One region of the Mesorhizobium sp. M2A.F.Ca.ET.046.03.2.1 genome, then DNA from elsewhere that is predicted to be linked to it. Evidence: predicted binding sites of a transcription regulator. Region 1 holds the regulator's gene; each other region holds the start of a gene.
What was found. The regulator LexA, encoded in region 1, represses DNA repair genes until DNA is damaged. The targets are predictions, from matches to a motif close to TGTTCNNNNTGTGTTCNG.
Positions count from the first base shown of each region.

Region 1 (10,447 bases):
GCCGAGGCGGCGCTCCACTCGCCCTGGACAGAAGACAACGCGCCATGCGCGCCGCGCAGAATCGCGCGCGCATCCGCGCTGAGCAAGCCCGCTGCCTTCTCGTCCAGGAGCAGTGGCCGCCCGGCAAACAGGAAAGCCGCGCCGTCCACCAGCTCCACCAGGGTCTTGGCCCGCTCCTTGAGGCCGGGCATAGCGGCAAGCAGCTGCGCCTTGCGCTTGTCATCGAGCTTTGCGGCGAGCGCCGGACCCCCTTCAAGATAGGGCAGAGTGGCGACGAAGATATCGAACAGCGCGCGATCGTCCATCTTGCGCATATGCACGCCGTTCAGCGCCTCGAGCTTGGCGAAGTCGAAGCGGGCAGCGCCCTTGTTGACGTCGCCGATGTCGAACCAGGCGATCATGTCCTCGATCGACATCACCTCGTCGTCGCCATGGCTCCAGCCGAGCCGCGCCAAATAGTTGAGCAAGGCTTCCGGCAAATAGCCCATGGCGCGATAGGCCTCGACGCCCAGCGCGCCGTGCCGCTTCGACAGCTTGGCGCCGTCGGCGCCGTGGATCAGCGGGATATGCGACATCGACGGCACCGCCCAGCCCATGGCGTTGTAGATCACGGTCTGGCGCGCGGCGTTGGTCAGGTGATCGTCGCCGCGGATGATGTGGGTGACGCCCATGTCGTGGTCGTCGACGACGACGGCATGCATGTAGGTCGGGTTGCCGTCCGAGCGCAGGATGATGAAGTCGTCGAGATCCTTGTTGGGAAAGCGCACCTCTCCCTGCACGCGGTCATGGACGACCGTCTCGCCCTCGGTCGGCGCCTTGATGCGGATGGCGCCCTTGACGCCTGCCGGCGCCTCGGAGGGATCGCGGTCGCGCCACTGTCCGTTATAACGCGGCGGCAGGCCCTTGGCTCTCGCCGCCTCGCGCATCGCCTCCAGCTCCGCCGGCGTCTCATAGCTGTAATAGGCTTTGCCCAGGCGCACGAGCTCCTCGGCCACCTCGCGATGGCGCGGGGCGCGCTCGAACTGGGAGACGGCGTCGCCATCCCAGGAAAGGCCAAGCCAGGTCAATCCGTCCAGAATGGCGGCCGTGGCGGCTTCGGTGGAGCGCTCGCGATCGGTGTCCTCGATACGCAAAAGCATCGTGCCGCCGGTGTGCTTGGCATAGAGCCAGTTGAACAGCGCCGTGCGCGCCCCGCCAATATGCAGGTAGCCTGTGGGCGAGGGGGCAAAACGGGTGACGACCTTGTCGGACATGGAACTCTCGAAGAAGCGCGCTGAGACGGCATATTTCGCGCGGGCTTTCGCGCTTTGCGCGTTCATGTAGCATAGGCGGTCTGGGGCGCAAGGGGCAGACCCGATGGCTGGACGTGGCCGGGGTACGGAGGAGGGCGGGGAAACGACAGCTGGCGTCAGCGAGCGCCTGATGTTTGCCCATGCCGAGCCCCAAGAGGCGCCGCCGATTCAGCTTCCGCAGCCGCGCGCACCAGCCGAGCATCTGCCTGATGGCCACGGCGCAGTACTGCCGGTCTCGCCAACAGCCGGCGGCGGCCGGATCCGCAAACAGCTCGGCAGCGTTTCGCTTCCCGCGCTGCGGCGAAGCGTTGCGGTCGCTGCCAGCACCGAGATCGACCGGGGCGTCGGCTTTCTGCTGGTGCCGGTGTTCCTGGCCGCCGGCGTCATCTATTACTTCTCGCTGAGCACCGAGCCTGATCTCTACAGGCCGCTTGCGGCGGTGGCGCTGATGGCTGTCTGCGCGGCGGTGTCGCGCTCCTGGCAGAAAACGCACCTTGTCTTCATGGCATCGCTTTTCTGCGCGCTCGGCTTCCTCTCGGCCAAGGTGGAGACCTGGCGGATGGCGACCCCGATGCTGGGGTCCGAAATCCAGACCCGGCTGACCGGCCGCCTGGTCACCGCCGAAGCGATGGCCAATGGCCGTGTGCGGCTGACCATCGATCTCATGTCCACCGAGCACCCGACGCTGCGCTACGCGCCGGACCGCGTTCGGCTGTCGGCGCGCAGGATCCCGTCCGGCATGACGGCAGGGTCGATGCTGACCGGCTATGCCAAGCTGCTGCCGCCGACCGGTCCGGTACGCCCGGACAGCTATGACTTTTCCTTCGACAGCTACTTTAGCGGCATCGGCGGCAGCGGCTTTTTCCTGGGCGATCCAAAGCTGTTGGCTCCGGCTTCGACTGCGCCAACGGGGGCACCCTTCGGCGCGCGCATTGCGTCGGCCGTGGAAAACGCGCGCGAAGGGATCGCCGACCACATCCGGAGCAGCATTGGCGGGTCCGAAGGCGAGATCGCGGCGGCGCTGATCGTCGGCGTGCGCGCCGGCATTCCGGAAGCGATCAACGAGTCGATGCGACGGACCGGCATCTATCACATCATATCGATCTCCGGCCTGCACATGGCGCTGGTGGCCGGCACGATCATGTTCCTGCTGCGCGGCGCCTTCGCGTTGTTTCCGGATTTCTCGTCCCGCCGCCCGGTGAAGAAATACGCCGCGGCGATCGCGCTGGCCTCGATCGCCGCTTACCTCGTCATCTCCGGCATCGTGGTGGCGGCCGAGCGAAGCTTCATCATGCTTGCGGTTATGCTTGTAGCGGTGCTCTTCGACCGCGCGGCTTTGACGATGCGCAACCTGGCAATCTCGGCGATTGCCGTCATCCTTGTCTCGCCACATGAAGTGGTCGGCCCGAGCTTCCAGATGTCCTTCGCCGCCACCGCGGCCCTGGTCGGCGCCTATGCCGGCTTTGCCGATTATCGCGCCGGCAAAACGACCGCGCCGCCGGTGAAGCGTTCGTTCCTGAAGTTCCTGTCGCGAAAACTAGCGGTTGGCGTGGGCGGCGCCGCTGTGACCTCGCTCATCGCCGGCAGCGCGACATTGCTGTTTGCGATCTGGCATTTTCAGCGCGTGTCGCCGCTCAGCCTGCTCGCCAATCTGGCGGTCATGCCGATCGTCTCGCTGATTGTCATGCCGTTCGCCGTGTTGAGCGCGCTCGCCATGCCGTTCGGCTTCGACGGTCCCTTCCTCTATGTGATGGGCAAGGGCCTGACAGCGATGATCGCCATTTCGGCATGGATTTCCGACCGCTCGCCAGTCGATGCAGTGGGATTGATCTCGATCCAGTCGGTGCTGCTGGCGACAATCGCGCTCGTCATCGCGACCATGGCCACCACCTGGCTGAGGCTCGCCGCTGTGCCCTTCGCGCTCGCCGCGCTGTTGGCGATCCCGCATGTGCGCACGCCGGATGTGCTGATCTCGGAGGACGCGCATCTCGTGGCGATGCCGATCGGTGGCGGCGAGCTTGCCGTCAACCGCGAACGCTCCAACGAGTTCACCACCGACAACTGGAAGCGGGCGCTGAAGGCCGAGGCCATCGTGCCGCCCGAGACATTTGCCAAGGATGCGCTCGATATCGCCGACCCGGTCGACCTGCCGCCCGGCTCGCCCTTCTATTGCACCGGCGACCTCTGCATTGGCCGGCATCCGTCCGGCGCGATCGTCGCGCTCGCCGAAAACCGCGACAGCGCACGGCCCGCCTGCGGCTTTGCCGATCTCATCGTCATCAACGATGCGACGGCCTACAATCCCTGCTGGGATGAGCGCGTGCTTGTCGTCACCAAGCGCCAACTGGCGCGTGACGGCAGTGCCGCCGTCTTCTTCGATCCGCAATCGGCAACCGCGCGAGCAGCCATCCAATATGCCGTCGAGCAGCCTTACCGGCCCTGGCACGAGCAGCGGAAGTACACTCGCGAGGCGAGGGGACTGGCGCCTTACGAAAAGCCAGAGAGGGCCAAGTCCTCGCAGCCGGATCAGTAGCGCCTGATCAGCCCGACGAGCTTGCCCTGCACCTTGACCCGATCCGGCCCGAAGATGCGGGTTTCGTAGGCCGGGTTGGCGGCCTCCAACGCGATCGAGGCGCCCTTGCGGCGGAAGCGCTTGAGTGTCGCTTCCTCATCGTCGACGAGCGCCACCACGATCTCGCCCGGGCTCGCCGTGCTGGCGTTACGGATGATGACGGTGTCGCCGTCGAAGATGCCGGCCTCGATCATCGAGTCGCCCTTGACCTCCAGCGCATAGTGCTCGCCGCCCATGATCATGTCCGGCGGGACCGAGATCGAATGCGTCTGGTGCTGGATGGCGTCGATTGGCACACCGGCGGCGATGCGGCCCATCACCGGAATGGACACGGCCGAAGCGGCGTCGTCATCATTGCTGGGTGTCGGCGTACGCGAGGGCGCTGCCGGCTTGACCTGTCGGCTTAGATTGCCCTGGCCGCCCTGGATGACGCTTGGCGAAAATTTCTTCGCGGCATTCAGGCCGGGAGCGATCGAGTCGGGCAGGCGCAAGACCTCCAGCGCGCGCGCCCGGTTCGGTAGCCGGCGAATGAAGCCGCGTTCTTCCAGCGCCGTGATCAGCCGATGGATGCCGGACTTTGAGGCGAGGTCGAGCGCTTCCTTCATCTCGTCGAAGGATGGAGGGATCCCGCTCTCCTTCAGGCGTTCATGGATGAACATCAGGAGTTCATGTTGTTTGCGCGTCAGCATTGGCGGCCCCCACGGGTTCCGAAACCAGAATCAGAAAAACAAACCCAGAACAAACACTATCTGTTCCAGTTGTGTTCCGCAACCGTTTAAAGTTTAATGAATTTCTTAAGGCGGGCGAAAGAATGTTGCATCCGACGGTGCCTGGCCGCCACCGGTTGGGCTGTGTCATTTATTCCGCTCGATTTTGCAATTCTCCTTATGCTGAAATTGAGAGGCGACATCGTCGCGGAGGTGCTGAAGGGATCCAGTCAGCTGACCCAACCATGTACCGTAACGTGAACGAAACGAACTCAAAATGCCAACCTTGGCGACGATTCCGATCCTCAGCCTTTGCCGTCTATGGACCAGCTAATATAGGACAGAAGGTTCTTGCCGGGTTGCGGACGGTGATGGGACAACCGCCTTGGTCGCCGGAGGGATGTAGCGGCCTGGGTCGAAATGGAGGCGGTAGCACATGAGGGGAATTCCCGATCTTGCCGAGGTCGAGGCGATGGACGCTGCGGACCCGCTGCGCCCCTTGCGCGATCGCTTTGTTCTGCCGGAAGGGGTGATATACCTTGATGGCAATTCACTGGGCGCCGCTTCGATCAATGTCTTCAACGAGATCGAGACGGCCGCGAAGCAGGAATGGGCGCAGGATATCATCCGTGCCTGGAACACCGCCGGCTGGTTCGACATGCCTGTCCAGCTGGGCGACCGGCTCGGGCGTCTGATCGGCGCCGCGCCTGGCCAGACGGTGGTATGCGACACCACCTCGATCAACATCTACAAGGTCCTGCATGCGGCGCTCGCGATGCGACCCGACCGCTCGGTGATCGTTGCCGAAGGCGACAGCTTTCCGACCGACCTCTACATGGCGGAGGGGGTGTCCTCGACGCGGCCCGGCGCGGTGCTGCGGCTCGAGGGCGTCGATGCGCCGACGATCGAGGAACTGATCGACGACCGTGTCGCGGTCATCCTGGTCAACCACGTCAATTACAAGTCCGGCCGGTTGCGCGATATGGCGGCCCTGACCCGCAAGGCCCATGACGCCGGCGCGCTGATCGTCTGGGACCTCTGCCACACGGCCGGCGCCCTGCCGGTGGATCTCGACGGCTCGAATGCCGATTTCGCGATCGGCTGCACCTACAAATATCTCAATGGCGGACCGGGCGCGCCTGCCTTCATCTATGCCGCCACCCGCCATCATCACGACATCAGCCAGCCGCTCAGCGGCTGGTGGGGCCATGCCCGACCGTTCGCGTTCGAGCAGGGTTATGCCGCCGGCACGGGCATCCGGCGATTCCTGTGCGGAACGCAGCCGATGCTGTCGATGCGGGCGCTGAAAGGTTCGCTGGATCTCTGGGACGAAGTCGACATGACTGCCGTGCGCGAGAAGAGCGTCGCGCTGACGGATCTGTTCATCCGCCTTGTCGAAGCTCGATGCGGCGCGTTCGGTCTCGAGCTAGAAAGCCCGCGCAACGGCGCCGAGCGCGGCAGCCAGGTGTCGTTCGCCCATCCACATGGCTACCAGGTGATGCGCGCCTTGATCGAGCGCGGCGTGATCGGCGATTTCCGCGCGCCGTCGACCGTTCGCTTCGGCTTCACGCCACTCTATGTCGGCTACCGGGATGTCTGGGCCGCCGTCGAGGTGCTGGAAGACATCCTGCGCACGAGCGCCTGGCAGGAGGCGCGCTATGCGATCAAGGAGGCCGTCACCTGACTTCGAATGGCATGCCGAACAAAGACAACTCGAAATCGATCAGATCGCAGGAGGGGCCGGTGCTGGGACTCCGCATTGTCGACTGGGATGACGCCTACGCCAACGGCGCGAACATCGCTGGCGGCGACCGCTGGCCGGCGGCCTGGGACGGCCCAGCTCAGGCATTTCGCGAAAAGCTGTTGGCGCAGGGCAGGGCGCGGCTCGACATCGTCTATGGCGAGGCGCCGCGCAGCCGGTTCGATCTCTTCCTCCCGCCTGCCGCGCCGAAGGGGCTCGTCGTGTTCATCCATGGCGGCTACTGGATGGAATCGGACAAGACATCCTGGTCGCATCTGGCCGCCGGCGCTGTCGGCCGCGGCTTTGCCGTCGTCATGCCTTCCTATACGCTGTGCCCGCGAACCAGGATCGGCGGCATCGTCAATGAAGTCGCGGCCGCGATCGGCAAAGCGGCGGCCATGGTCGAGGGACCGCTGATGCTGACCGGACATTCGGCCGGCGGACATCTCGCCAGCCGGATGGCGACGACGACTTCGCCGCTGGGCGCCATGGTGGCGCAACGCATACGCAAGGTCGTTTCGATTTCAGGCCTGCACGACCTTCGGTCGTTGATGTTCACGGCTTTGAACGAGACGCTGAACATCGACGAACGGGAAGCGTTTAGCGAAAGCCCGGCGCTGCTGCGGCCCGTGCAAGGAACCCGCATCACCTGTTGGGTCGGCGGCGGCGAGCGCTCGGAATTCCTGCGCCAGAGCGTATTGCTCGCCAACATCTGGAGGGGGCTTGGCGCCGCTACCCAGTCAGTTGTCGAGCCGGATCGGCATCATTTCAACGTCGTCGATGGTCTCGCAGATCCGGACCATCCCCTGACCCGAACGCTGGTCGAAGAATAGAGACGTATCACATCGACTGCGTCGACATGTTAGCGGATCGATTGCATCGACGCATTAGCGCAGCATAAGCACGCTGCATTCGGCGCCAACCTCCGCAGCCAGCGCAAAGGGCTCGCGCATGATCAGGCCGTTGGCGTCGGCGAGCATCCTGAGCATCGAGGAGTCCTGGATGCCGAACGGCGTCGCGACCAGGGTGCCGGCGTCCTCGCGCACCACGGCGCGAACATAGTCCTGCCTGAGATCGTTAGCCGGCATCGCGGCGCCCAGCCTGGCCGTTCGCACGTCCTGCCTGAAATTGCGGCCGCCGAGCCGGGCAAGCAGCGGCTTCAGGAAGAGCTGCGAGCAGACGATGCTGGCCACCGGATTGCCTGGCAGGCCGATGCAGCGGACATTGCCAAGCCGGCCGAACATCAACGGTTTGCCGGGGCGCATGGCGATCTTCCAGAAGTCGAGCCGCATGCCCTCGCTGGTCAGCACGTCATGGATCAGGTCGTGATCGCCGACCGAGGCACCGCCCAGCGTGACGATGACATCCGGGCCCGCCTGGACCGCTCTCCTGACCAGCGCGGCGATCGCCTCCTTGCGGTCGGCGGCGATGCCGAGATCGAGTGCGCGTGCGCCAACCGACTGGGCGGCGGCGGCAACGCCATAGGCATTCGACGAAATGATCTGATCGGGGCCGAGCGTGCTGCCCGGCGGCAGCAATTCATCGCCGGTGGCGATGATCGCGACCAGCGGCTGGCGCACGACATTCAAGGCAGGGTGGTTGGCAGAAGCCGCCAGCGAAAGGGCCGCCGCGTCGAGCACGCGACCATTTCCGAGCAGCACGTCGCCCTCGCTGAAGTCGAGCCCGCGGCGCCGGACATTGCGTGCTTGCGCGGTCGGCTCCGTCACCTCGATCCTGCCATTGCCGAGGTCGCGGACGTTTTCCTGGATGACGATGGTGTCGGCGCCTTCAGGCAGCGGCGCGCCGGTGAAGATGCGCACGGCCTGGCCTTTGCCGACGGTTCCGGAGAAACCGCGCCCGGCAGGCGCCATGCCTATCACTTCCAATTGCGCTGGCGCTGAAGCGACGTCGGCGGAACGCGCGGCATAACCATCCATCGCGGAGGCGTTGAAGGGCGGCTGCGTGCGCAGCGCCACAACCGGTTCCGCCAGGACCCGCCCGGCCGCGTCCGCCAGCGGAATGCTTTCGCCCGGCAAAGGCGCTGCGCCGTCGAGCAGGCGCGCGAGCGCTTCGGCGACCGGTACCAGCGCCATCAGGCATCCGCCTTGTAGTCACCGGATTTGCCGCCGGTCTTCTCGACCAGCCGGACACCGGAAATCACCATGCCGCGATCCACCGCCTTGGCCATGTCGTAGATGGTGAGGCAGGCGACCGAGGCGGCGGTCAGCGCTTCCATCTCCACGCCGGTCTTGCCGGTGACGCGGGCGAGCGCTGTCACCTTGAGGCCGGGCAGCGAATGGTCCGGCTCGATCTCGACGGCCACTTTGGTCAGAAGCAGCGGATGGCAAAGCGGGATCAGCTCATGCGTCTTCTTCGCTGACATGATCCCGGCGATGCGGGCGGTGCCCAGCACATCGCCTTTCTTGGCGTCGCCGGCCAGAATCATCTCCAGCGTTTCGGGCCGCATCGAGACAAAGCCCTCGGCGATTGCCGTGCGGGTCGTCTCGGCCTTGTCGCCGACATCGACCATGTTGGCTTCGCCCTTGGCGCCGAGATGGGTGAGGGCGGGCATTCTCAAACCGCCTCGGCCGCTGCCTTGCCTGTCAGCAGAAGCTTGGTCGCGGCAGCTACGTCCGCCTGCCGCATCAGGCTCTCGCCGACGAGGAAAGTACCGATCTTGCTCTTCTCCAACCGGCGGCAATCCTGATGCGTGAAGATGCCGCTCTCGCTGACCAGCAGCCGATCCGCCGGCACCATGGCGGCCAGGCGCTCCGAAACGTCGAGGCTGGTCTGGAAGGTTCTGAGATCACGGTTGTTGATGCCGATCAGCCGCGAAGACAAAGTAAGCGCGCGCTGCATTTCATTCTCATCATGCACCTCAATCAGTGCGTCCATGCCGAGTTCGAAGGCGGTCGCTTCAAGCTCGCTGGCCAGCGCGTCGTCGACGCTCGCCATGATGATGAGGATCGCATCGGCGCCCCAGGCGCGTGCTTCGTGGACCTGATAGGGATCGAACAGAAAATCCTTGCGCAGGGCCGGCAGGCGCACCGCTGCGCGCGCGGCCGTCAGGAATTCCGGAGCGCCCTGGAAAGACGGTGCGTCGGTCAGCACCGAAAGGCACGCGGCGCCACCTTGCTGATAGGCCTGCGCCAATGACGGGGGGTCGAAATCGGCACGGATCAACCCCTTGGAAGGGCTGGCCTTCTTGATTTCGGCGATCAGCGCGAAGCTCCCCGCTGTTCGCTTCGCCTCGAGCGCCGCCAAAAAACCGCGCGTCCCACCGGCATCCTTTGCGCGCGCCTTGAGCTCGGCCAGCGGTATCTTCGCCTTCGCCGCCGCGATCTCTTCGCGCTTATAGGCTTCGATCTTGCGCAGGATGTCCGACAAGGCCTTATCCGTTCGAAATCTCGACGAGCTTGTCCAGCACCGCGAGGGCGCGGCCACTGTCGATCGCTTGCGCCGCCGCCGCGATGCCGTCGGCAAGCGTCGTCGCCTTGCCGGCCACAACCAGACCGGCGCCGGCGTTCATCAGCACCGTGTCGCGATAGGCGCCGGCGGCGCCACCCAACATATCGCGCAGTTGCCTGGCGTTGTAGGCCGCGTCGCCGCCGCGTAGCTCTTCCTTGGTGTGCCGCTTCAGCCCGACGGCTTCCGGCGTCAGGGCGAAGGTGCGGATCTCGCCGCCGGCAAGCTCCGCAACCTGCGTCTCGCCCGTGGTCGTGATCTCGTCATAGCCATCGCCATGGACGACCCAGGCGTGCTCGGCGCCCAGCGCCTTCAGCGTCTCGGCCACCGGCATGATCCATTCCGGCAGGAAGACGCCGACCATCTGGCGGCTGACGCCGGCGGGGTTCGACAGCGGTCCGAGCAGATTGAAGATGGTGCGCGTACCGAGCTCGACCCGGGTCGGCCCGACATGCTTCATCGCCGGATGATGCGCCGGCGCGAACATGAAGCCGACGCCGGCCTCATGGATGCAGCGGCCGATCATTTCCGGCGAGATATCTATTCTGACGCCCAGCGCCGTCAGCACATCGGCGGAGCCGGTCAGCGAGGACAGGCCGCGATTCCCGTGCTTGGCGACCGGCACCCCGGCGGCGGCGATGACGAAGGCCGAAGCGGTCGAGATGTTGAC
Region 1 is NZ_CP034449.1:6,441,035-6,451,481, forward strand. It holds gene gltX (glutamate--tRNA ligase) at 1-1,253, opposite strand, end outside; gene EJ072_RS30735 (ComEC/Rec2 family competence protein) at 1,357-3,825, shown strand; gene lexA (transcriptional repressor LexA) at 3,819-4,553, opposite strand; gene kynU (kynureninase) at 5,008-6,255, shown strand; gene EJ072_RS30750 (alpha/beta hydrolase) at 6,315-7,145, shown strand; gene glp (gephyrin-like molybdotransferase Glp) at 7,200-8,405, opposite strand; gene moaC (cyclic pyranopterin monophosphate synthase MoaC) at 8,405-8,884, opposite strand; gene trpC (indole-3-glycerol phosphate synthase TrpC) at 8,887-9,699, opposite strand; gene trpD (anthranilate phosphoribosyltransferase) at 9,704-10,447, opposite strand, start outside.

Region 2 (10,447 bases), 400 kb from region 1:
ACCTCGACCTTCAGCCGGCGCTTGACCTCGCCGCGATCGCCCTTGGCGAGCACAAGCGGCCAGGCAACGGCACCGCCGCCAAGCACCAGCAGCAGCACGGCAACCGGCATCAGCGACGTCGGCGCGAGCGAGGCGAGAAAGCGGATGACGTCTTCCATTTCAGAACCTGAAATTCGACATCTTGAACATGATGGCGTTGCCGAGCAGCAGCCAGAAGATCGCCCCGCTCAGCATGTACCAGGTCTTCGGCTCGCCCCAGACATCCTGGTAGAATTGCGGCATCAGCACCATGATGGCGGTGAACAGAAGCGCCGGCACTGCGGTCAGGATGTAGGCAGACATGCGGCCTTCGGTCGAAATGGCGCGCACCTTGCGGCGCAGCTTGCCGCGCTCGCGGATTGTCGCGGACAGGCCGTCGAGGATCTCGCGCAGATTGCCGCCCGAACTGCTCTGGATCGACACCGCCGTGACGAACAGCGGCAGGTCCTCGTGGCCTACCCGGTCGAATAGATTGTTCAGCGCCGACACAAGGTCCGAGCCGTAGGTGACCTCGTCGGCGACGACGCCGAACTCGGTGCCGATCGGATCGGCCATTTCGCGCGCCACCATGGCGATCGCCACCGGCACCGGATGGCCCGCCTTGAGGCCACGCGTGATCAGTTCCAGCGCCTCGGGCAACTGTATCCCGAACCGCTTGTGCCGGCGCTTGCGCATGAAGCGCATCGCCATCACCGGCAGCACCGGCAGCAGTATGAGAAACAGGATCAGGCCGAACAGAAGCGGCAAGCCCTTCCAGATCGTGAGAAGCGCCAGTGCGAAAGCGATCCCCGATGTGATCATCAGGAACTTCGGCAACGGCGTGGTCATGCCGGACTGCGTGCGCAGGACGCGGAAACGGTCGAGGGAAAAGACGGAACTGCGGCCGTCGATCCCGCGCTCCTTGCGCAGTTGGATCAGCACCTGCTCCTGGCTGATCTTGTTCTCGGCGAGCTTCATGCGGCGGTTGATTGCCGTGCGCTTGTCGCTGCGCCCGGCATAGAGCAGGTAAAGGCCCTCGGCGATCATGATGCCGGTGAGCGCCGCCGCGGCGTATACGACGTAGATCGGGCTGAATCCCTCGAACACCGGCCTAGTCCTGCGGCCGGCCGGGTTCAAAATACTTGCCCGGGAATTCGATGCCCATGTTGCGCAGGTCCTCGAGGAAGCGCGGGCGGATGCCGGTCGCCTCGAAGTGGCCGAGGATCTTGCCGTCCGCCTCCATGCCGGTGCGCACGAAGCGGAATATCTCCTGCATCTGGATGACATCGCCTTCCATGCCGGTTACCTCGGCGACGCTGGTCACCTTGCGCTTGCCGTCGGAAAGGCGCGTCAGCTGCACGATGATGTCGAGCGCGCTGGCGATCTGGCTGCGGATCGACTGCACCGTCATCGGCATGCCGGTCATGCCGAGCATCTGTTCCAGACGCGAGATCGCGTCGCGCGGCGTGTTGGCATGGATGGTCGCCATCGAGCCTTCATGACCGGTGTTCATCGCCTGCAGCATGTCGAAGGCTTCCTCGCCGCGGCACTCGCCGAGGATGACGCGGTCGGGGCGCATGCGCAGCGCGTTCTTGACCAGGTCGCGCTGCTTCAGTTCGCCATGGCCCTCGATGTTGGCCGGGCGCGTTTCCATGCGCGCGACATGCGGCTGCTGCAATTGCAGCTCGGCCGCGTCCTCGATGGTGATCAGGCGCTCGTCTTCCGGGATGAAGGCCGACAGCGCATTGAGCATCGTCGTCTTGCCGGTGCCGGTGCCGCCGGAGATGATCGTGGTCTTGCGGGCGTGCACCGCCGCCGCCAGCACTTCGGCCATGTTCTGGGTGATGGCGCCGAACTCGACCAGCTTGTGCAGGCCGAGCTTGTTCTTGGAAAATTTGCGGATCGACACCAGCGGGCCGTCGACGCCGACCGGGCGGATCGCCGCGTTGAAGCGCGAGCCGTCGAGCATGCGGGCGTCGACCATCGGCTGTGATTCATCGACGCGGCGGCCGACAGCCGCGACTATTTTGTTAATGATTCGAAGCAGATGCGCCTCATCCTTGAATGGGATGTGGACCTGCTGCAGCTTGCCGCGCTTTTCGACGAAGCAGTTCTGGTGGCCATTGATCAGGATATCGTTGATCTCAGGGTCCTTGAGCAACGGCTCCAGCGGGCCGAGGCCGACCATCTCGTCGACGATGTCGTCGACCAGCGCATCGAGCTCGGCGATGTTGATCGCCATCCGCTCCTCGCGCGTCTTTTCCGAGACGAATTCATGCACCTGCCGTCGCATTTCATCCTTGGGCAGCCGCTCGAGCGCCACGAGGTTGATCTCCTCGAGCAGCATGCGGTGGATGCGCACGCGCGCATCGAGCACCTTGTTGGCGCTTTTTGCCGGCGCGGCCTCCGGCTTCGGCGGTGCCGGCTTGCGGGTCGTCGGGATGATCACCGCATTGTGCACCATAGGCGCGGGCTCCGGCGCTCGCTGCGGACGAGTGTCGCGGTTCTGCAGGTTGGAAAAGCGAGTGTTCATCCGGCCTTCCTCTTCAGCAGGCCTTTGCCGAGGCCGAACAGCGATTTCGACTTGACCGTGGTCTGGACGGCCTCCTCCGGCAGGATGATCTTCTTCAGGTCGTTGACGACATTGGCGTTGGGGTCGATGGCGTGCAGCGGCACGCCGCGGTCGACGGCCTCGCGCACCAGCCGGTAATTGTTGGAGATGCCGCCGACGAAATGCTCGCCGAGTATCTCTTGGACATCGGCCTGCTTGATGCCGCTGTCGAACATCTTCTGTTCGAAGCGGTTGACGATGACGTTGGGCTTCACTTCCTTGCCTGCGGTCTCATAGACGGCCTGGATAAGGCGCTGCGTGTGGCGCAGGCAAGGCACCGTCATCTCGGCGACGATGTAGAGCTTGTTGGAACCCAAGAGCACCGTCTCGGTCCAGGGGAACCAGGTGCGCGGCATGTCGATGACGACATTGTCGAAGTAAGCCGCCACGAGATCGAGCATCCGAACCACCACATCGGTCTTGAAGGAGCGCATGTCCGAGGGACGTGTCGGCGCCGCGAGCACGCACAGGCCACTCGCATGTTTCGACAGCATCACATCGAGCAGTTGCCGGTCGAGGCGCTCCGGCTGGTTCTCGATTTCCGTGATGTCGAAGCGCGGCTCAAGGTCGAGATATTCGGCGCAGGCGCCCTGCTGGAAATTCAGATCGACCACGCATGTCGAAGCGCCGCGCGTCACCGAATGATGCAGCTGGAAAGCCGTCTGCAGCGCGAGCGTGGTGGTGCCGACGCCGCCGGCGGCCGGCATGAAGGTATAGATGTGCGATTCGGTGTTCTCTTCCCGCCCCGGCCCCTGCAACGCCCGGATGACCGAGCGCACCAGGTCTGCCGTGGTGATCGGCTTGACCAGGAAGTCGGCGACCTTGAGCTGCACGAGGATGCGCACCGCCGCCGCGTTGAATTCCTGGGTGACGACGACCACGGGAACGCTGCCTTCCAGCCGGCGCATGACGCGCTGCAGCGACTCGATCTCCTCGAGCTTGGCCGCGTCCATGTCGACGATGACGGTGCCGAAATCGGTTTCGAGGGCTTCGCCGCGCAGCTCGTTGATGCTCTTTTCCACCGTCAGGAGCTCGATGACCTCGGAGGTCGCAAAAGCCGTCCGAGTGTCCTGCACGAACGCCCTGTCGGTGGAAACGAGCAGGATCTTCTTGGTCTTGGTAGCAGATGCCATCGTTGTCGGCCGATCAATTCGATGTCGTTGATGATGTTGTCGGCGCGGACGCGGCGCCGGCTTTCGCGCCAACGGCGACAGTCTCGGAACCCGGACGTTGAGCCGGCACGAGAAGCCTTGTGTTCTGGACGCCGTACTTCCACGGATCGACCATCTGCATGGCGGTGTTGGATGCCTGCGCGTTGCCGACCCCCGGCGTCACCCCTTCGGTGCGCACATAGTCGTCGCTGGTGCAGCCGCCGGCGAGGCCAGTGAGCAAGAGAACAGTCCAAAGGGCGATGCGCATGGCCTTAGTCCTTCGGCAGGTCGAGGAAGTGGCCGGACGTGCCGGATACGGAGCGGGCGGTGCTGCCATCGGCCAGCGCCAGCGGACGCTTCGGCGCCGAGGCGTCGGCCTCCTCGGTGTTGTTGAGGAAATAGTCGGCGGCACTTGCCGGCCGGGTGCCGTCGGTCGGCTCGACCATCTTCTTCGAGGGATCGACCGGCTTGACCAGGTACGGCGTGACGATGATGACCAGATCGGTCTCGCGCCGCTGATAAGATTTCGAGGAGAACAGCGGACCGAGCACCGGCAGCTTGCCGATCCCCGGCACCCGCGATGTCGTGATGTCGTTCTGCGACTGCAGAAGGCCGGCGATCATGAAGCTCTGGCCGTTCTTGAGGTCGACCGACGTCCTGGCGCGGCGCACGATGAAGGCTGGAATGGAAATGCCGCTGCTGACCTGGATGGAAGCGGACGGGTCGATCGACGACACTTCCGGCGCGATGTCGAGGCTCAGGAGCCCGTCCTTCAGCACCGTCGGCGTGAAATCGAGGCCGACGCCGTACTTCTTGTAGGTGACGCTGATCTTGCCGTTGTCTTCGGAAACCGGGATCGGGAACTCGCCGCCGGCAAGGAAGCTCGCCGTCTGGCCAGAGCGGGCAATCAGATTCGGCTCCGCGAGCCGCCGCGCCAGGCCGCGTTCCTCCAGCGCCTTGATGGCGATGTCGATCGACAAGCCGTTCGACAGCAGGCTGCCGATGATCTCGCCCGTTCCGGCAGCCGGCACATCTCCCCCGTCCGGGTTAAGCACGACTTTGCGGTTGCCGATGCCATAAGCGAAATTGGCCGCGTATTTGGCGCCGAGATCCTGGCCGGCCTGGCGGTTGATCTCGACGAAGCGGACATTGAGCTGTACCTGCTGCGAGGACGAGATGTTGACCGAATTGATGACTTCCTCATTACCGGAAAAGCGCGAGGCGATCTTGCTGGCCTTGTCGGCGGCGACCGCATCCTCGGCCTCGCCCGACAACACGACGCGGCCGTTTGCCGAACCGACCTTGATCTTGGCGTCGGGCACGCTGGCGCGGATGGTGCTGGCCAGTTGGTCGGTGTCCAGCGTCACCTCGATGTCGATGGTGCCGACAAGCTGCTTGGTCTGGTCGAACAGGGCGATACCGGTGGTGCCGAGATTGTTGCCCAGCACATAGAAGGACTTGTCGGTCAGCGGGTTGACGTTGGCGATCTCCGGATCGCCGATGACGATCTGGTAGAAGGCCGCGCTCGTCATGATCGTCTTCGGCTTGCCCTTGGCGACCTTGATCGAGGCGTTCTGGTTCGCCGAGACATAGACGACGTCATTGTCCGCCCTTGCCGGCGCGGCGAAGCCTACCACAGCCAGCGACACCGCCAGCGCGATCGCGCCGAGAAGACGCCATCCCCCGGTCGTCCGAAATGCATCAAACCCGAACATCTTGCCCGTCCCCGCCGATCCCCACCGGCTATTGCTGCAGTTCCTGCGGCGGTTCCCGTGAAGGAACCTTGTATTCTTCGACTTTCTCGCCGCGCGTCACGATCACCGTCCTGAATTTCGGCTCGTCCTGGTCCTTCGTCACCGCATTGACGAGCGAGGCCGCACTTGCCTCGGCGTTTGCGGCAACCGAGCCGCCGAAGGAAGAGATCGTCGTAAGCCCGCCTTTGCTGGCACTGGCGTCAGCCGCGGACCGCAACGACAGCGACAAAGTGCCGACGGTGCGGGCGAGCGCCACTTTCTGCGCCCCTTCGTTGGTCACCTCGATGGTCACTGAATTGGCGACCTGCGGCTCGGTCTTGCGTTCGTCGGCGCCCTGCCCGACCGAAAGCACTTTGGCGTCGGAGACCACAATCTCGGAGGTGACCGTCGAGCCGGCCGCCCCTTGCGCGTTCTTGGATACTTCCTGGATGTCTCCCGCATCGCGCGTCAGGACGACGTCGACCCGGTCTCCCGGCGTGACGAAGCCGCCGACACCGGCAATTTCGTCGGTGCGGATGGTGACGGCCCGCATGCCCGGCGACAGTATGTTGGAAAGCGTGGCGCGACCGTTCGGTCCCGACAGTTTGGTGAGCAGCACCGGTTCGTTGACCTCGATCGGCGACAGCACCACGCGGCTGCCGTCGGCAAGCAACTTGTCGATCGTCGGGAAAGCGCCTTGCGGCAGCGAATCCTGCGGCCACGGGATCTCGGCGAGTTGTGGCCGTCCGAGCTCCATTCCATAGCGCAGCGGCGCTTGAGCCACCACGATGGTCTTGAATTCGACCTTGGGCTGCTGCGGAGCTTCGACCGTGACCACCTTGATCTCGGACTGAGCCTTTGCCTGGCTCTTGACCCAAAAATCCGCCGCAAAGATCGAGATCGCGCCGAAGACGGCTGCGATACCGATCATGGTTATGGCCCTGCCCCGCACAACGAAACCCCTGACGCCCGTGGTCTTTTGTTGGTTTGGGCCTCACGCTAGGCGTTAATGTTAAAGAATCAGGAATCCCGTGACCCGCCGATCGCCCTATTTCGGCCGGCTTGGTTATCGAATGGTTTTGGAATAAGAGACAGTTTGATCCCTGAACGGAACAGGAACTCGTTCGCCCGCCAAAAGCGTGGCAGTATCGAGCCGTGATTCGCATTACCGGACGCTAGGCCCAGCATGGACGACAGCAACGATCTCTTCGGCAAGATGGAAAAGCAGGCACAGCCGGTGCGCGCGCCCTCGCGCCCCGCCGATCCGCTGGTGCAGGCCGCGAAGCGCTCGACCGCCGCCCGCGACGGCAGCGAAAGCTACAGCGCCGCCGATATCGAGGTGCTGGAGGGTCTCGAGCCGGTGCGGCGCCGTCCGGGCATGTATATCGGCGGCACCGACGACAAGGCGATGCACCACCTGTTCGCCGAGGTCATCGACAATTCGATGGACGAGGCGGTGGCCGGCCACGCCACCTTCATCGACGTCGAGCTTTCCGCCGACGGCTTCCTGACCGTCACCGACAATGGCCGCGGCATCCCGGTCGATCCGCATCCGAAATTCAAGAAGCCGGCGCTCGAAGTCATCATGACGACGCTGCATTCGGGCGGCAAGTTCGACTCCAAGGTCTATGAGACCTCCGGCGGCCTGCACGGCGTCGGTGTTTCGGTCGTCAACGCGCTGTCCGACCACCTCGAGGTCGAGGTCGCGCGCGGCCGTCAGCTCTACCGTCAGCGTTTTTCCCGCGGCGTCCCGGTCAGCGGCCTCGAGCATCTGGGCGAGGTTCATAACCGCCGCGGCACGAGGACCCGCTTCCACCCCGACGAGCAGATCTTCGGCAAGGGCGCGGCCTTCGAGCCGGCGCGGCTTTATCGCATGGCGCGCTCGAAGGCCTATCTGTTCGGCGGCGTCGAGATCCGCTGGACCTGCGATCCGTCGCTGATCAAGGAGAAGGACCAGACGCCGGCCAAGGCCGAGTTTCATTTCCCCGGCGGCCTGAAGGACTATCTCAAGGCGACGCTGGGCGACGAGTTCCAGGTCACGCGCGAGGTTTTTGCCGGCAAGAGCGACAAGCAGGGTGGCCACGGTTCGCTGGAATGGGCGGTGACCTGGTTCGGCGGCGACGGGTTCCTCAACTCCTACTGCAATACGATTCCAACTCCCGAAGGCGGCACGCATGAGGCCGGCTTCCGCAATGTGCTGGCGCGCGGACTGCGCGCCTATGCCGACCTGATCGGCAACAAGCGCGCCTCTATCATCACCACCGAGGACGTGATGATCTCGGCCGCCGGCATGCTGTCGGTGTTCATCCGCGAGCCGGAATTCGTCGGCCAGACCAAGGACAGGCTGGCGACCATCGAGGCGATGCGCATCGTCGAAAACGCCATCCGCGACCCATTCGACCATTGGCTTGCCGACAATCCGCAGGAAGCCTCGAAGCTTCTCGAATGGGTCATCGCGCGCGCCGACGAGCGTGTGCGCCGCCGCCAGGAAAAGGAAGTCTCGCGCAAGAGCGCGGTGCGCAAGCTGCGCCTTCCGGGCAAGCTCGCCGATTGCACGCAAAATGCGGCCGCCGGCGCCGAGATCTTCATCGTCGAGGGCGACTCGGCCGGCGGCTCGGCCAAGCAGGCGCGCGACCGCGCCAGCCAGGCGGTGCTGCCGCTGCGCGGCAAGATCCTCAACGTCGCCAGCGCCGGCAACGACAAGCTTGCCGCCAACCAGCAGATCTCCGACCTCATCCAGGCGCTCGGCTGCGGCACGCGCTCGAAGTACCGCGACGAGGACCTGCGCTACGACCGCGTGATCATCATGACCGACGCCGACGTCGACGGCGCGCATATTGCTTCCCTGTTGATCACCTTCTTCTATCAGGAGATGCCGAACCTGATCCGCGGCGGCCATCTCTACATGGCCGTGCCGCCGCTCTATTCGATCCGGCAGGGCGGCAAGGTCGGCTACGCCCGCGACGACGCGCATAAGGACGAACTGCTGCGCACCGAATTCACCGGACGCGGCAAGGTCGAGATCGGCCGCTTCAAGGGCCTGGGCGAGATGATGGCCTCGCAGCTCAAGGAGACCACGATGGATCCGAAGAAGCGCACCCTTCTGCGGGTCGACGTGATCGACGCCGAGCAGGCCACCAAGGATGCCGTTGACGCGCTGATGGGCACCAAGCCCGAAGCGCGTTTCCGCTTCATCCAGGAGCGCGCCGAATTCGCCGAGACGGACGTGCTGGATATCTGATCGCGGAAGGGTCCATAAAGGCTCCTGTACGGAGACGAATGTGACCTGGACGCGTCTGAGAGAGCTTGTCGAGACATCGTTAAGCGGTCTGACGCGGCCGACCCGTTCGGACTGGATCTTTGCCTTGCGCACGGTTTCGGCCGGGCTGATCGCGCTGCTTGCCGCCTACGCGTTGAAGCTCGACCATCCGCAATGGGCGATGATGACTGTGTTCATCGTCGCCCAGCCGGTGGCTGGAATGGTGCTGGCGAAGGGCTTCTACCGGCTGCTCGGCACGCTGGCCGGCGGCCTGGCCGCTATCGGCATAACATCCCTGTGCGGTACCAATCCCTGGCTGCTGATCACTTTTCTGGCGCTCTGGGTCGGCATCTGCACGTTCGTATCATCGCTGTTGCGCAACCCGGAAGCCTATGGCGCGGCGCTTGCCGGCTACACGGTGATGATCATCAGCCTGCCGGCGCTCGGTCAACCGATTGTCGTTGTCGATCTCGCTATCGCACGCTGCGCCGAGATCGTGCTTGGCATCGTCTGCGCCGGCGTCACCAGCCGGCTGATCCTGCCCAAGCTCGCGGCCGACGCCATCATTTCCAGGCTGAAGCGCAGCATCCTCGACCTCGCCGAATATGCCGGCGGCGCCTTTTCCGACGGCGATCCGGCAAGCCTTGCCGCGCTCCAGCGCAAGTTGATCACCGACGCCCAGACGCTCGCAGAAATGCGCACCTACGCGCGGCTGGAAGCGCCGAGCTTCGCCCCCCGCGCCCACCCGGTGCGGCGCACCATCGGCCAGCTTCTGTGGGCCCTGTCGGCGGCGCGCACGCTGCACAGCCACCGCGCGCCGAAGAATGCGGCGCTCATCCCGATGCGACGCGACTTGAAAGCCTTTGTCGGCGAGCTGGGGGCGACACCCGGCGCCCTCGACGACACGGGCCCGTGGGTGGCGCGGCTCGATGCGATCGCGAGCAAGGCCAGAGAGGTGCCGGCCCTGCCCGACGATGCCGGTGCAAACACTGCCGCCGAGGACAAGGTGGGCACCATCACTCGCCTCACCATTGCCGGTGATTTTGCCGAAGCGCTGAAACAGGTGTTGGCCGGCCTCGATGCGCTTCGCTCGCCCGTCTCCCGGAAATCGAATGAGCGAAGCCAGCCGGCGCTGGTCGTCCACCGCGACTATCAGGCCGCGTGGCGCAACGCCGTGCGCGCCGCGCTCGCGACGCTGCTCGTTGCCGTCTTCTGGCTGACGACCAAATGGTCGGAAGCGGCCGGCACCGTCATCCTCGTCGCGGTGGTCTCTAGCCTGTTCGCGACGCGTCCCGATCCCGTGCAGTCGGCCTGGGGCTTCTTCACCGGCACCCTGATTGCGCTGCCCTTTGCCTTTCTGGTCGGGCAGGTCGCGCTGCCGGCGCTGCCCGGCTTCGGCTGGTTCACGCTCTTCGTCGTGCCGATCCTGGTGCCTGCGGCGCTCGGCATGGCCAATCCACGCCATGTCGGCGTCGCCACCGCTTTCGCCATCAACTTCCTCGCCTTCCTCAGCCCGCATCAGCAGATGACCTATGATGCCGGGCCGTTCTTTGCGGGCTCGGCCTCGATCCTGGTCGGCATCCTGATCGCCATCGGCGTCTTCATCGTCGTGCTGCCTGCCGACCCTTGGGTCACCGTGGAGCGTATCTCGCAAGCGATGCGCGAGGATCTGGCG
Region 2 is NZ_CP034449.1:6,044,541-6,054,987, reverse strand. It holds gene EJ072_RS28800 (type II secretion system F family protein) at 1-158, opposite strand, end outside; gene EJ072_RS28795 (type II secretion system F family protein) at 160-1,125, opposite strand; gene EJ072_RS28790 (CpaF family protein) at 1,130-2,551, opposite strand; gene EJ072_RS28785 (response regulator/pilus assembly protein) at 2,548-3,762, opposite strand; gene EJ072_RS28780 (hypothetical protein) at 3,776-4,048, opposite strand; gene EJ072_RS28775 (type II and III secretion system protein family protein) at 4,053-5,495, opposite strand; gene cpaB (Flp pilus assembly protein CpaB) at 5,524-6,444, opposite strand; gene parE (DNA topoisomerase IV subunit B) at 6,700-8,754, shown strand; gene EJ072_RS28760 (FUSC family protein) at 8,795-10,447, shown strand, end outside.
Region 2: the regulator LexA is predicted to act here: its motif matches at 6,617-6,634, upstream of parE (DNA topoisomerase IV subunit B).

Region 3 (10,447 bases), 120 kb from region 1:
GGCGTGTAGCAGTCGGGGTTGTCGTCGCTGCCGGTCTGCAATCGCGCATAGACGAAGTCGCCGGTGACGTCGGCGATCGCCGGATATTTGGCGTGGTCGGCATAGACGATCGCGGCGTTGTATTTGCGCGCCAATGCGGGGAACTCCGGCACGATGAAGCTGTCGTGGCGCACTTCGAGCGCATGGCGCAAAGGCACGCCATCCTGCTTCTCGGGCAGAAGCTTCAGGAACGCTTCGAAATCGTCGGCATCGAATTTCTTGGTCGGCGCGAACTGCCACAGAATTGGGCCGAGCTTGTCGCCGAGCGCGGTAACGCCGGAGCCGAGGAAGCGCATCATCGATTCACCGGCCTCGCCGAGCACGCGGCGATTGGTGACGAAGCGGTTGCCCTTGAGCGAGAAGACAAAGCCATCCGGCGCGTCGTCGGCCCATTTGACGAAAGTCGGTTCCTTGAAGCTGGAATAATAGGTGCCGTTGACCTCGATGCTCGGCACTTGGCGGCTGGCGTAGTGCAGTTGCTTGGCCTTGGCGAGCTTCTCCGGATAGAAGGAGGTATCCCACGGCTCGAAGGTCCAGCCGCCCATGCCGGAGCGGATTTTTCCTTGGGCAGTCATCGTCTTCCTCCTCCGTTTGAACCTGCTATCAGGCTGCCCGGTCGACGGGCTTCACCATGTCGACCAATGTCCATCCTGGTCTGTATGGATTGACGCGGCGACCCGTTTCACGATAGCCGTACGCCGCATAGAGCGCGATGTTCCGCGCCATGCGCGGATTGGTGTAGAGCCGCACTTCCGGCACTCCCCATGACCGGGCCTGCTTGTCGGCGAAGTCGAGCAATCTGATGCCGAGCTTCCTGCCCTGGAAGGCCGGCGAAACGGCGATGCTGAAGATCATGGCGTGGTCCGCATGACGCTCGAGCACGATCAATCCGGCGAGGTCCGAGCCTTCTTGCAGCAGCCAGACTTCGCCGCGCCCGATGCGCGGCCCATAATCCTCGGTGACCGGGATCGGGGGCGCGTCGAAGATGGCCGTGTAGGGCGCATAGGCTTCGGTGGTCAGCGCGACGATGCCGGCGAGATCGTCGGGGCGGGCCAGCCTCATGATTGGTCGACTCCGGCAGCGCTCGCGACAACCTTCTGCATCCCGGCAGCTATGGCCGCGACGGTATCGAAGCGGCTTTCGATGGAGATCAGGCCGCTACCTGCCATCACTCGGCCGCTTCGCGTTTGCCTCCGGGGCGCCGCTCCAGAAGCTCCTTCAGGAACTGGCCGGTATAGCTGCGCTTCTCGCGCACGATCGCTTCGGGCGTGCCTGATGCCACAAGCTCGCCGCCGCCGTCGCCGCCCTCGGGGCCGAGATCGAGCACCCAGTCGGCGGTCTTGATCACCTCGAGATTGTGCTCGATGACCACCACGGTGTTGCCCTGGTCGACCAGCTCGTGCAGCACTTCGAGCAGCTTGGCCACGTCGTGGAAGTGCAGGCCGGTGGTCGGCTCGTCGAGGATGTAGAGCGTCTTGCCGGTCGCCTTGCGCGACAATTCCTTGGCGAGCTTGATGCGCTGCGCCTCGCCGCCCGACAGCGTCGTCGCCTGCTGGCCGATATGAATGTAGCCGAGGCCGACCTGGTTCAGCGTCACCAGCTTGTCGCGCACGCCTGGCACCGCCGAGAAGAACTCGACGCCTTCCTCGACGGTCATGTCGAGCACGTCGGCGATCGACTTGCCCTTGAATAGCACGTCGAGCGTCTCGCGGTTATAGCGCTTGCCATGGCAGACGTCGCAGGTGACGTAGACGTCGGGCAGGAAGTGCATCTCGATCTTGATGACGCCGTCGCCCTGGCAGGCCTCGCAGCGGCCGCCCTTGACGTTGAAGGAGAAGCGCCCCGGCTGGTAGCCGCGCGCCTTGGCTTCGGGGAGTCCGGCGAACCAGTCGCGGATCGGCGTGAAAGCGCCGGTATAGGTCGCCGGGTTGGAGCGCGGCGTGCGGCCGATCGGCGACTGGTCGATGTCGATGACCTTGTCGAGGAATTCCAGCCCCTCGATGCGGTCGTGCTCGGCCGGATGCTCGCGCGAGCCCATGATGCGGCGCGAGGCCGCCTTGAACAGCGTCTCGATCAGGAAGGTCGACTTGCCGCCGCCCGACACGCCGGTGACCGCGGTGAAGGTGCCGAGCGGGATTTCGGCCGTGACGTTCTTCAGATTGTTGCCGCGCGCGCCGACCACCTTGATGCGCCGGTTCTTCTTGGCTTCGCGGCGCACCGCGGGCGTCGCCACTTCGAGCTCGCCGGACAGGTACTTGCCGGTGATCGAGGCGGGCGTCGCCATGATCTGCTGCGGCGTGCCTTGCGCGATGATGCGGCCGCCGTGGATGCCGGCGGCCGGGCCGATGTCGACGACATAGTCGGCATGCAGGATGGCGTCCTCGTCATGCTCGACGACGATCACCGTGTTGCCGATATCGCGCAGGTGCTTCAGCGTGTCGAGCAGACGCGCATTGTCGCGCTGGTGCAGGCCGATCGACGGCTCGTCCAGCACATAGAGCACGCCGGTGAGGCCTGAGCCGATCTGCGAGGCCAGCCGGATGCGCTGGCTTTCGCCGCCGGACAACGTGCCGGAGTTGCGCGACAGCGTCAGATAGTCGAGGCCGACATCGTTCAAGAAGCGCAGCCGCTCGCGGATCTCCTTGAGCACGCGCACCGCGATCTCGTTCTGCTTGTCGTTGAGCTGCGCCGGCAGGTCGGTGAACCACTGGTCGGCCTTGCGGATCGACAGCTCGGTCACTTCGCCGATGTGCTTGCCGCCGATCTTCACCGCCAGCGCCTCCGGCTTCAGCCTGTAGCCGTTGCAGGCGGGGCAGGGCGTGGCCGACATGAAGCGCTCGATCTCCTCGCGCATCCAGGCCGATTCCGTTTCCTTCCAGCGCCGGTCGAGATTGGGGATCACGCCCTCGAAGGTCTTGGTGGTCTTGTAGGAGCGCAGGCCGTCATCATACTGGAAGGTGATCTCGCGCTCGCCGGTGCCATGCAGCACGGCTTCTTTTGCCTGGGCGCTCAGATCCTTGAACTTGTCGCCGAGCTTGAAGCCATAGGCCTTGCCCAGCGCTTCAAGCGTCTGCGCGTAATAGGGCGAGGTCGACTTCGCCCACGGGCTGATGGCGCCGTCGCGCAGCGAGACGTTCTCGTCCGGCACGACGAGGTTGGGATCGATGGCGCGCTGGCTGCCGAGGCCGTCGCAGGTCGGGCAGGCGCCGAACGGGTTGTTGAAGGAGAACAGCCTCGGTTCGATCTCGGGAATGGTGAAGCCGGACACCGGGCAGGCGAATTTTTCCGAGAACAGGATGCGCTCATGCGTCTCGTTCTTCGACTTGTTGACCGAGTCCTCGCCGGTCAGGCTGGAGTCGAGCGGCCGGTCGGCGAACTCGGCCACAGCAAGGCCGTCGGCGAGCTTCAGCGCCGTCTCCATCGAATCCGCGAGCCTGGTGGCCAGGTCCCCGCGCACGACGATGCGGTCGACGACGACGTCGATGTCGTGCTTGTACTTCTTGTCCAGCGCCGGCACGTCGGCGATCTCGTAGAAGGTGCCGTCGACCTTGACGCGCTGGAAACCCTTCTTCTGCAGCTCGAGCAGTTCCTTGCGGTATTCGCCCTTGCGGCCGCGCACGATCGGCGCGAGCAGATAGAGGCGGGTGCCTTCGTCCAGCGCCAGCACGCGGTCGACCATCTGGCTGACCGTCTGGCTCTCGATCGGCAGGCCGGTGGCGGGCGAATAGGGGATGCCGACGCGCGCGAAAAGCAGGCGCATATAGTCGTAGATCTCGGTGACGGTGCCAACCGTCGAGCGCGGGTTGCGCGAGGTGGTCTTCTGCTCGATCGAGATGGCGGGCGACAGGCCGTCGATCTGGTCGACATCCGGCTTCTGCATCATCTCTAGGAACTGCCGGGCATAGGCCGACAGGCTTTCGACGTAGCGGCGCTGGCCCTCGGCATAGATGGTGTCGAAAGCGAGCGACGACTTGCCGGAGCCCGACAGTCCAGTCATGACGATCAGGCTGTCGCGCGGCAGGTCGAGATCGACGTTCTTGAGATTGTGTTCGCGCGCCCCGCGAATGGAAAGATATTTATGGTCGGCCATCGCCGGTCGCCGCCTCAGATCTGGAATTTGCTGGATTGGGCGGGTTTGTCCCGGCCATCCCCTATGTAGGTATTTTTGCCGCCACGTCGAGAGACGCCACAATCTCGACGGAACAAGCCGATTATGGGTTTAACCGCCTTTCGCGCGAGCGGGCAAGCGGAAAGAACAAAGGCCGAACACGCTCCTGACAAAGCGTTGTGGAAACATTCGCGTCATGCGCTGTGCAAACAGTTGCTCGAAGCCTCGTGAAGACAAGTGTCGCCGATGCCCGCCTCGTCGATCCACGAGCCACTCTGCTTACCCGCACGTAACCTCCCGGCGATCACATTTTTCGGTAACCGGCTATTCAACGGTTGACGACGGCGACTCACGGGGGCAGTCTCAAAGGCGTCAACGAAGCCGGCTGTCTTTCGATGGCCTCGCCGCCCAACAGGCGGCCTGCGAGACGCCGCAGGCGATAGCGATTAGCGCTTCGAACGACATTGTCGCAACGGACCCAGGAGCGGAGCATGACGCCACCGGACAGTCCCTTGAGGCTCCACACGGAGATGGAGCCGCGGCGGGCATAAGTGCCAGGGCAGACTTGAAACGCCGGCCCGACAAACCGTGACTTGCCGATTCCCTACAATCAGAGACCATAGTCGGATCGTCGGCTGAACGCCGCGTTGCATCCGAAACAGAACGCCGGCAGTCCACTCCCGGCCAAAGTTGGATTTCAGATCCATGAAGCCCCATCCGTCTGCACAGCAGGGATGGGGCTTACATTTTGTGGGGCGCTCAACCCGCGACCGCGATCAGTGGTTCGGTAGCTTCATGCCGCCCGTTGCCATGTCGATCGTTATGCTGCCGCCGATCCTGACATCGGTGTTGCCGATCTTGAACGAGCCGTCGCTGCCGGCGGGCTGCGCGTCATCGGGTTCCGGCTGCGGCGCCGGTTTGGCGATGCGATAGTCGCCGCTGACGCCGGGCAGTTTCTGCGACTGGCTGTCGTCGGCCAGTGCGGTGCCGGCCATCAAGGCGCCGGCAAGAGCGGCGAGGGCGGCGCATAAATGTCTGGACTGAACGGACCTGATCATGCGCGGACTATAGGGACGCGGCTGAAGCGATGCCAGACGCGCGGCGATCAAATTGCCGCGCGCCTACTCCGCTATATCAGGCCGCTTTCTTGCGCGTGTCATACACGTGGTCGACGAGGCCCCAGTCCTTCGCTTCCGCGGCGCTCATGAAGTAGTCGCGGTCGAGCGTGCGCTCCACTTCCTCGTAGGTGCGGCCGCAATGCCTGGCGTAGAGCTCCGTCATATGCTGCTTGGTGCGCACGATGTCCTCGGCGTGGCGCTGGATGTCGGAAGCCTGGCCCTGGAAACCGCCAAGCGGCTGATGCAGGACGATCCTGGTGTTGGGCAGCGCGATGCGGCGTCCCGGGGAGCCCGCCATCAGGAGAAACGAGCCCATCGAGGCGGCGAAGCCCATGCAGACCGTCGACACCGGACAGGAGATGTATTGCATCGTGTCGTAGATGGCGAAGCCGCTGGTCACCATGCCGCCGGGCGAGTTGATGTAGAGCGAGATCTCCTTGTCGGGATTGTCGGATTCCAGCGACAGCAGCTGGGCACAGACCAGCGCCGAGACATTGTCGTTGATCTCGCCATTGATGAAGACGATGCGCTCGCGCAGCAACCGCGAAAAGATATCGAAGGAACGTTCGCCGCGGCTCGACTGCTCGATGACCATCGGCACCAGATTGGCAATGCTCATGACGGGTTTCCTCTTATCAGGCCGCGCGCAGCATCATGCAGGGCGCATTGGCCGCGGTCGGGGTCTTGCGCGCATAAAGCGAGAGCCCGCAGCCGGCGCCGGCAATGGCCAGAACAGGCTCAGCCACCGGCACGAAGCCATCATGCACGATCCGAAGATGCGTGCCTCCGGAGGCTGTCCGGGCCAGCGTGAAGGTGACGATGCTGTCAAAGGCGGGAAGCTGGTCGGCATCCTTGTCGGCCGGCCGCTCGCGCCAGGAATAGCGCAGCAGCCGGCCAGGCTCGGCTTCCAGCACCTCGCATTCGATCGGCGCATCCGGTCCGGCAAAGGTGAAGCAGCTGCCAGCTTCCGCCTTGATGTCGTTCGGCATCATCCAGGCGGCCAGCAGTTCCGGCTCGGTCAGCGCCCGCCAGACCTTTTCCGGCGGATCGGCAAGCTCGCATTCGAAGCTGAGCGGGGCCTCTGCCGCTGTCGGATTCTCTGCCTTGGTCATTGGTCCATTCCCTTCAGAACCGTCTTCAACTTCTCGATGCCTTCCGGCCAGAAGGCGCGGTAGCGTTCGATCCAGCCGAGCAGCGGGTCGAGCCCCTGCGGATCGGCGCGGTAGTAGGCGTTGCGGCCAGCGCGCCGCTCGACCACCAGGCCGGCGCCGCGCAGAATGGCGAGATGCTGCGAGACCGCCGGCTGCGACACGCTCATGCCGGCGCGCAGCTCGGTCACTGTCATCTCGCTGGCGGTCAGCCGCTCATAGACGGCGCGACGGGTGGGGTCGGCGAGCGCCCGGAAAATCTCTGCTTCGATCATGCGGAAAGCATAAGTCGATACTTATAGATTTGGCAAGCGCTGTTTTTATGATGTCCAGCGCTTCACCGGATTCGCGGCTCCGTCGAAGCTTGCTTCGAAGATCGGCGATGCGAGCACGGCATGGATGCGGAGCATGCCGGACCCAATGTTGCGAAAGCCATGCCTGCGATGCGCCGGGATGATCAGCGACTGCCCCGCAGTCAGTACTGCTCGCCTGTCTTCGATCCACATTTCGGCCTCGCCGGCAATCACTGTCAGCACTTCCTCCACCGAATGCGAATGGGTCGGCGCCCCGGTTGCCGGTTCGACCCACTGTTCGAATATGCAAAGCTCGGCCGCGCCGTTGGCGGCGGCAACACGCATCCGCGTCTCCACTCCGGTCCGCCAAAGTTCGCGCGGCTGATCCTCATGTGTCAGGGTGTTCATTCGGAGATATCCCCTTTCGTTTCCCACACCAGGACACTACCTCTTGCTGACATTCCTTGACAGAAGCATCGGTTATGCTAGAACGAAAGAGGAACAAAAACCTTGTGGGAAAAGCCAGCCTTTACGGGCGTGGGCGGCCCTGAGGCTGTAAGGTGAGCGACTTAAAATTTGTTTCGGATGAGCGCGGAGAAGTACGATGGCGGGTAGCGTCAACAAGGTCATTCTGGTCGGCAATCTCGGGGCGGACCCTGAAATCCGCCGCCTGAATTCCGGCGATCCGGTCGTCAACATCCGCATCGCCACCTCGGAAAGCTGGCGCGACAAGAATTCGGGCGAGCGCAAGGAAAAGACCGAGTGGCATAATGTCGTCATCTTCAACGACCAGCTCGCCAAGGTGGCCGAGCAGTATCTGAAGAAGGGCATGAAGGTCTATGTCGAGGGCCAGCTGCAGACCCGCAAATGGCAGGACCAGACCGGCAATGACCGCTACACGACCGAGGTGGTGCTGCAGAAATTCCGTGGCGAGCTGCAGATGCTCGACGCGCGCGGCGAGGGCGGTAGCGGCCAGGTCGGTAACTATTCAGGCGGCAGCAGCCGTGGTTCCGATTTCGGCCAGTCGGGCCCGAACGAAGGTTTCAGCCGCGGTGGCGGCGGTTCCAGGGGCGGCGGTGGCGGCGGCGCGTCGCGGGAGCTGGATGACGAGATCCCGTTCTAAGCGTCTCGACATGGTCGTTTAGAGGAAGGCGATGTCGCTCGGACCGCTTCCGTCGGCGCCGCCTCCAATCCCATGGCATGCCTTCGCGGCCTTTGCCGCTTAGCCATCCATCCTTCGCCGGCAGTAACCTTCATAGAGCGGGACACTTGTGAGGGCTTCGGCCGGCGTAGGCCGGTTCTCGGAACCCGCCATTTTCTGCGCGGCCTGACCTGAATCTCAACAGGCCTTAGCGCGGACCGGAATTTCTCAAGGAAGACCACCGTGAAAGCACGCGTCAAATGGGTCGAGGAACGCACCTTTGTCGGCGAATCCGGCAGCGGCCATAAGGTCGTGCTGGGCACGGCGCATGGGCCGGATGGCAAGACGCCTGGGCCGAGCCCGATGGAACTGGTGCTGATCGGCACCGGCGGCTGCTCGGCCTATGACGTCGTGCATATCCTGGAGAAAGGCCGCGAGGCGGTCGAGGATTGCGTGGTGGAGCTCGACGCCGACCGGGCCGAGACCGACCCGAAAGTGTTCACCCGCATCCATATGCATTTCATCGTCAAGGGCCGCGCGCTCTCGCATGACAAGGTGAAACGGGCGATCGACCTGTCGATCGAGAAATACTGCTCGGCCAGCGCGATGATGGCGAAGACGGCGACGATCACGCATGATTTCGAGGTGGTCGAGACGGGGGCGCAGTAGGGCAGTAGGGCAGTAGGGCAGTAGGGCAGTAGGGCAGTAGGGCAGTAGGTGGGCTGCTTCGCAGCCTCTTAGGCTGCCATGAGCGCCCTGACGCCGTCGGCCACGAACTGGACCGCCAAGGCCGCCAGGATCACGCCGAGCAACCTGGTCAGAATCGAGCGGCCGGTCTGGCCGAGGATGCGGTCGATGCGTTCCGACAGCACAAACACCAGATAGGTGATGACGAGGCAGAGGAAGATGATGCCGACCAGGGCTGCCTGCGCGGCAAAGCCTTCGAAATGTCCCGACAACAGCACGGTCGCCGAGATCGCGCCAGGGCCGGCGATCAGCGGGATCGCCAGCGGGAAGGCGGCGATGTTGTGGATCATGTCCTTGGTGATGGCGACGTCGCCGATCTTCTCCTTGCGGTCCTGGCGGCGCTCGAACACCATTTCGAAGGCGATGAAGAACAAGAGAAAGCCGCCGGCGACGCGGAAGGCCGGCAGCGTGATGCCGAACACCGACAGGATCGAGGCGCCGGCAACCGCGAACAGCGCCATGACCAGAAAGCCGATCACCGAGGCGCGCACCGAGACCTGTTGGCGCTCCTCTCGGTTCATGCCGCGCGTCACGGCGAGGAAGAGCGGCGCCAGCCCCGGCGGGTCGATGGTCACCAGTATGGTGACGAAGGCGTTGAACAGGCTGTCGAAACTCGGCATCGCTGGCCCCTCCCGCCAGGCGAAGCCCAGCCTCTGCAATTGGTAAAGCAAAGCCCAGGCGCTGGAAACAGGCGGGAAGATGGTTTCGCGAACCTGGTGAAGCCCGGCGGCGCAAAGGATGGCTACGGCTCTTGTTTTGTGCCGCTGCGATCTTCGGTAGTCATCAGCTCTCACCCACCCGCCGGGCCAAAAACTCCACCTCCATGCGCCAGGTCGCGCCGCCGTCATGCGAGCGCTCGCCCAGCCAGCGGAACGAGTTTTCGGTAATGCGCGAAAAGCTCCAGCGTACCGACGCGCCGGTTCCGTCGGCGCCGACCTGGACGATCGTGTCGCCCTCGGCGCTGCCGAGCTGCCGGCTGTAGTACTGATTGCGCGGGTCGCTCCAGAAGATGTGCCAGGCGTCGGCGCCGGGATCGTAGACGCGCAATGTCGTGCCGTAGAAGGTCCACGGTCCGAGCGACGGGGAGGGACCCGCGTCGCGGGCGGGCAGTATCCAGACGTCCTGCAAGGCCCTGCCTTCCAGAACCCAGCCGAAATGCACCTCGCCGCGACCGGTGAGCTTTGTGCCGTCCTCTAGAATGCGCGTGGCATCGAATGTCCAGGCGCCGATGAAGCGGCCGTAGAGCTTCAGCTTTTCGGCGAGATCCGGAATGGGGTCGTCGCTGTGCAAGGCTTCGGCAAAGGGATTAGTCATGGTTGCTGCCTCGTTTGTCAGGAGAGGGCAAGCAATAGGGGCAGGCGGGGTTCGCCGCTTGGGAAAAATTGCTATCGTTCGGGCATGACAACAGCGCAGAGAACTCTGGCTTCCGGATCAGGCTGGCAGGTGTCCGACGTGGTGTGTACCGCCGCCGCGGGCGACAGGCCGTTCGAGGAAGGACATCGCGGCTTCTGCGTCGCCGCGGTGGCCAGCGGCACGTTCCGCTACCGCACGCGCCAGGGCACGGCGAAGCTGGCGCCGGGTGCCATCCTGCTCGGAAATCCCGGCGCCTGCTATGAATGCGGGCATGAGCACGGCGCCGGTGACCGCTGCCTTTCCTTCCATTTTTCGCCAGCCTATCTGGAGCGCGTCGTGGCCGAACTGCCGGGCGCGAAGCGGCTGGGCTTCGCCGATCCGCGCCTGCCGCCCTTGCCGGCGCTCGCGCCTTTGCTGGCCGAGGCGGAGGCTGCGCGCGAAAGGAGCGACAACGAGGCGTTCGAGGAACTCGGCCTACGCCTTGCCGGCGCGGTGGTCGC
Region 3 is NZ_CP034449.1:6,322,954-6,333,400, forward strand. It holds gene EJ072_RS30115 (DUF72 domain-containing protein) at 1-614, opposite strand, end outside; gene EJ072_RS30120 (GNAT family N-acetyltransferase) at 643-1,101, opposite strand; gene uvrA (excinuclease ABC subunit UvrA) at 1,208-4,129, opposite strand; gene EJ072_RS30130 (hypothetical protein) at 4,924-5,205, opposite strand; gene EJ072_RS30135 (ATP-dependent Clp protease proteolytic subunit) at 5,282-5,884, opposite strand; gene EJ072_RS30140 (SRPBCC domain-containing protein) at 5,901-6,377, opposite strand; gene EJ072_RS30145 (metalloregulator ArsR/SmtB family transcription factor) at 6,374-6,688, opposite strand; gene EJ072_RS30150 (cupin domain-containing protein) at 6,734-7,114, opposite strand; gene EJ072_RS30155 (single-stranded DNA-binding protein) at 7,311-7,829, shown strand; gene EJ072_RS30160 (OsmC family protein) at 8,091-8,516, shown strand; gene EJ072_RS30165 (MarC family protein) at 8,585-9,214, opposite strand; gene EJ072_RS30170 (hypothetical protein) at 9,378-9,908, opposite strand; gene EJ072_RS30175 (AraC family transcriptional regulator) at 9,993-10,447, shown strand, end outside.
Region 3: the regulator LexA is predicted to act here: its motif matches at 7,193-7,210, upstream of EJ072_RS30155 (single-stranded DNA-binding protein).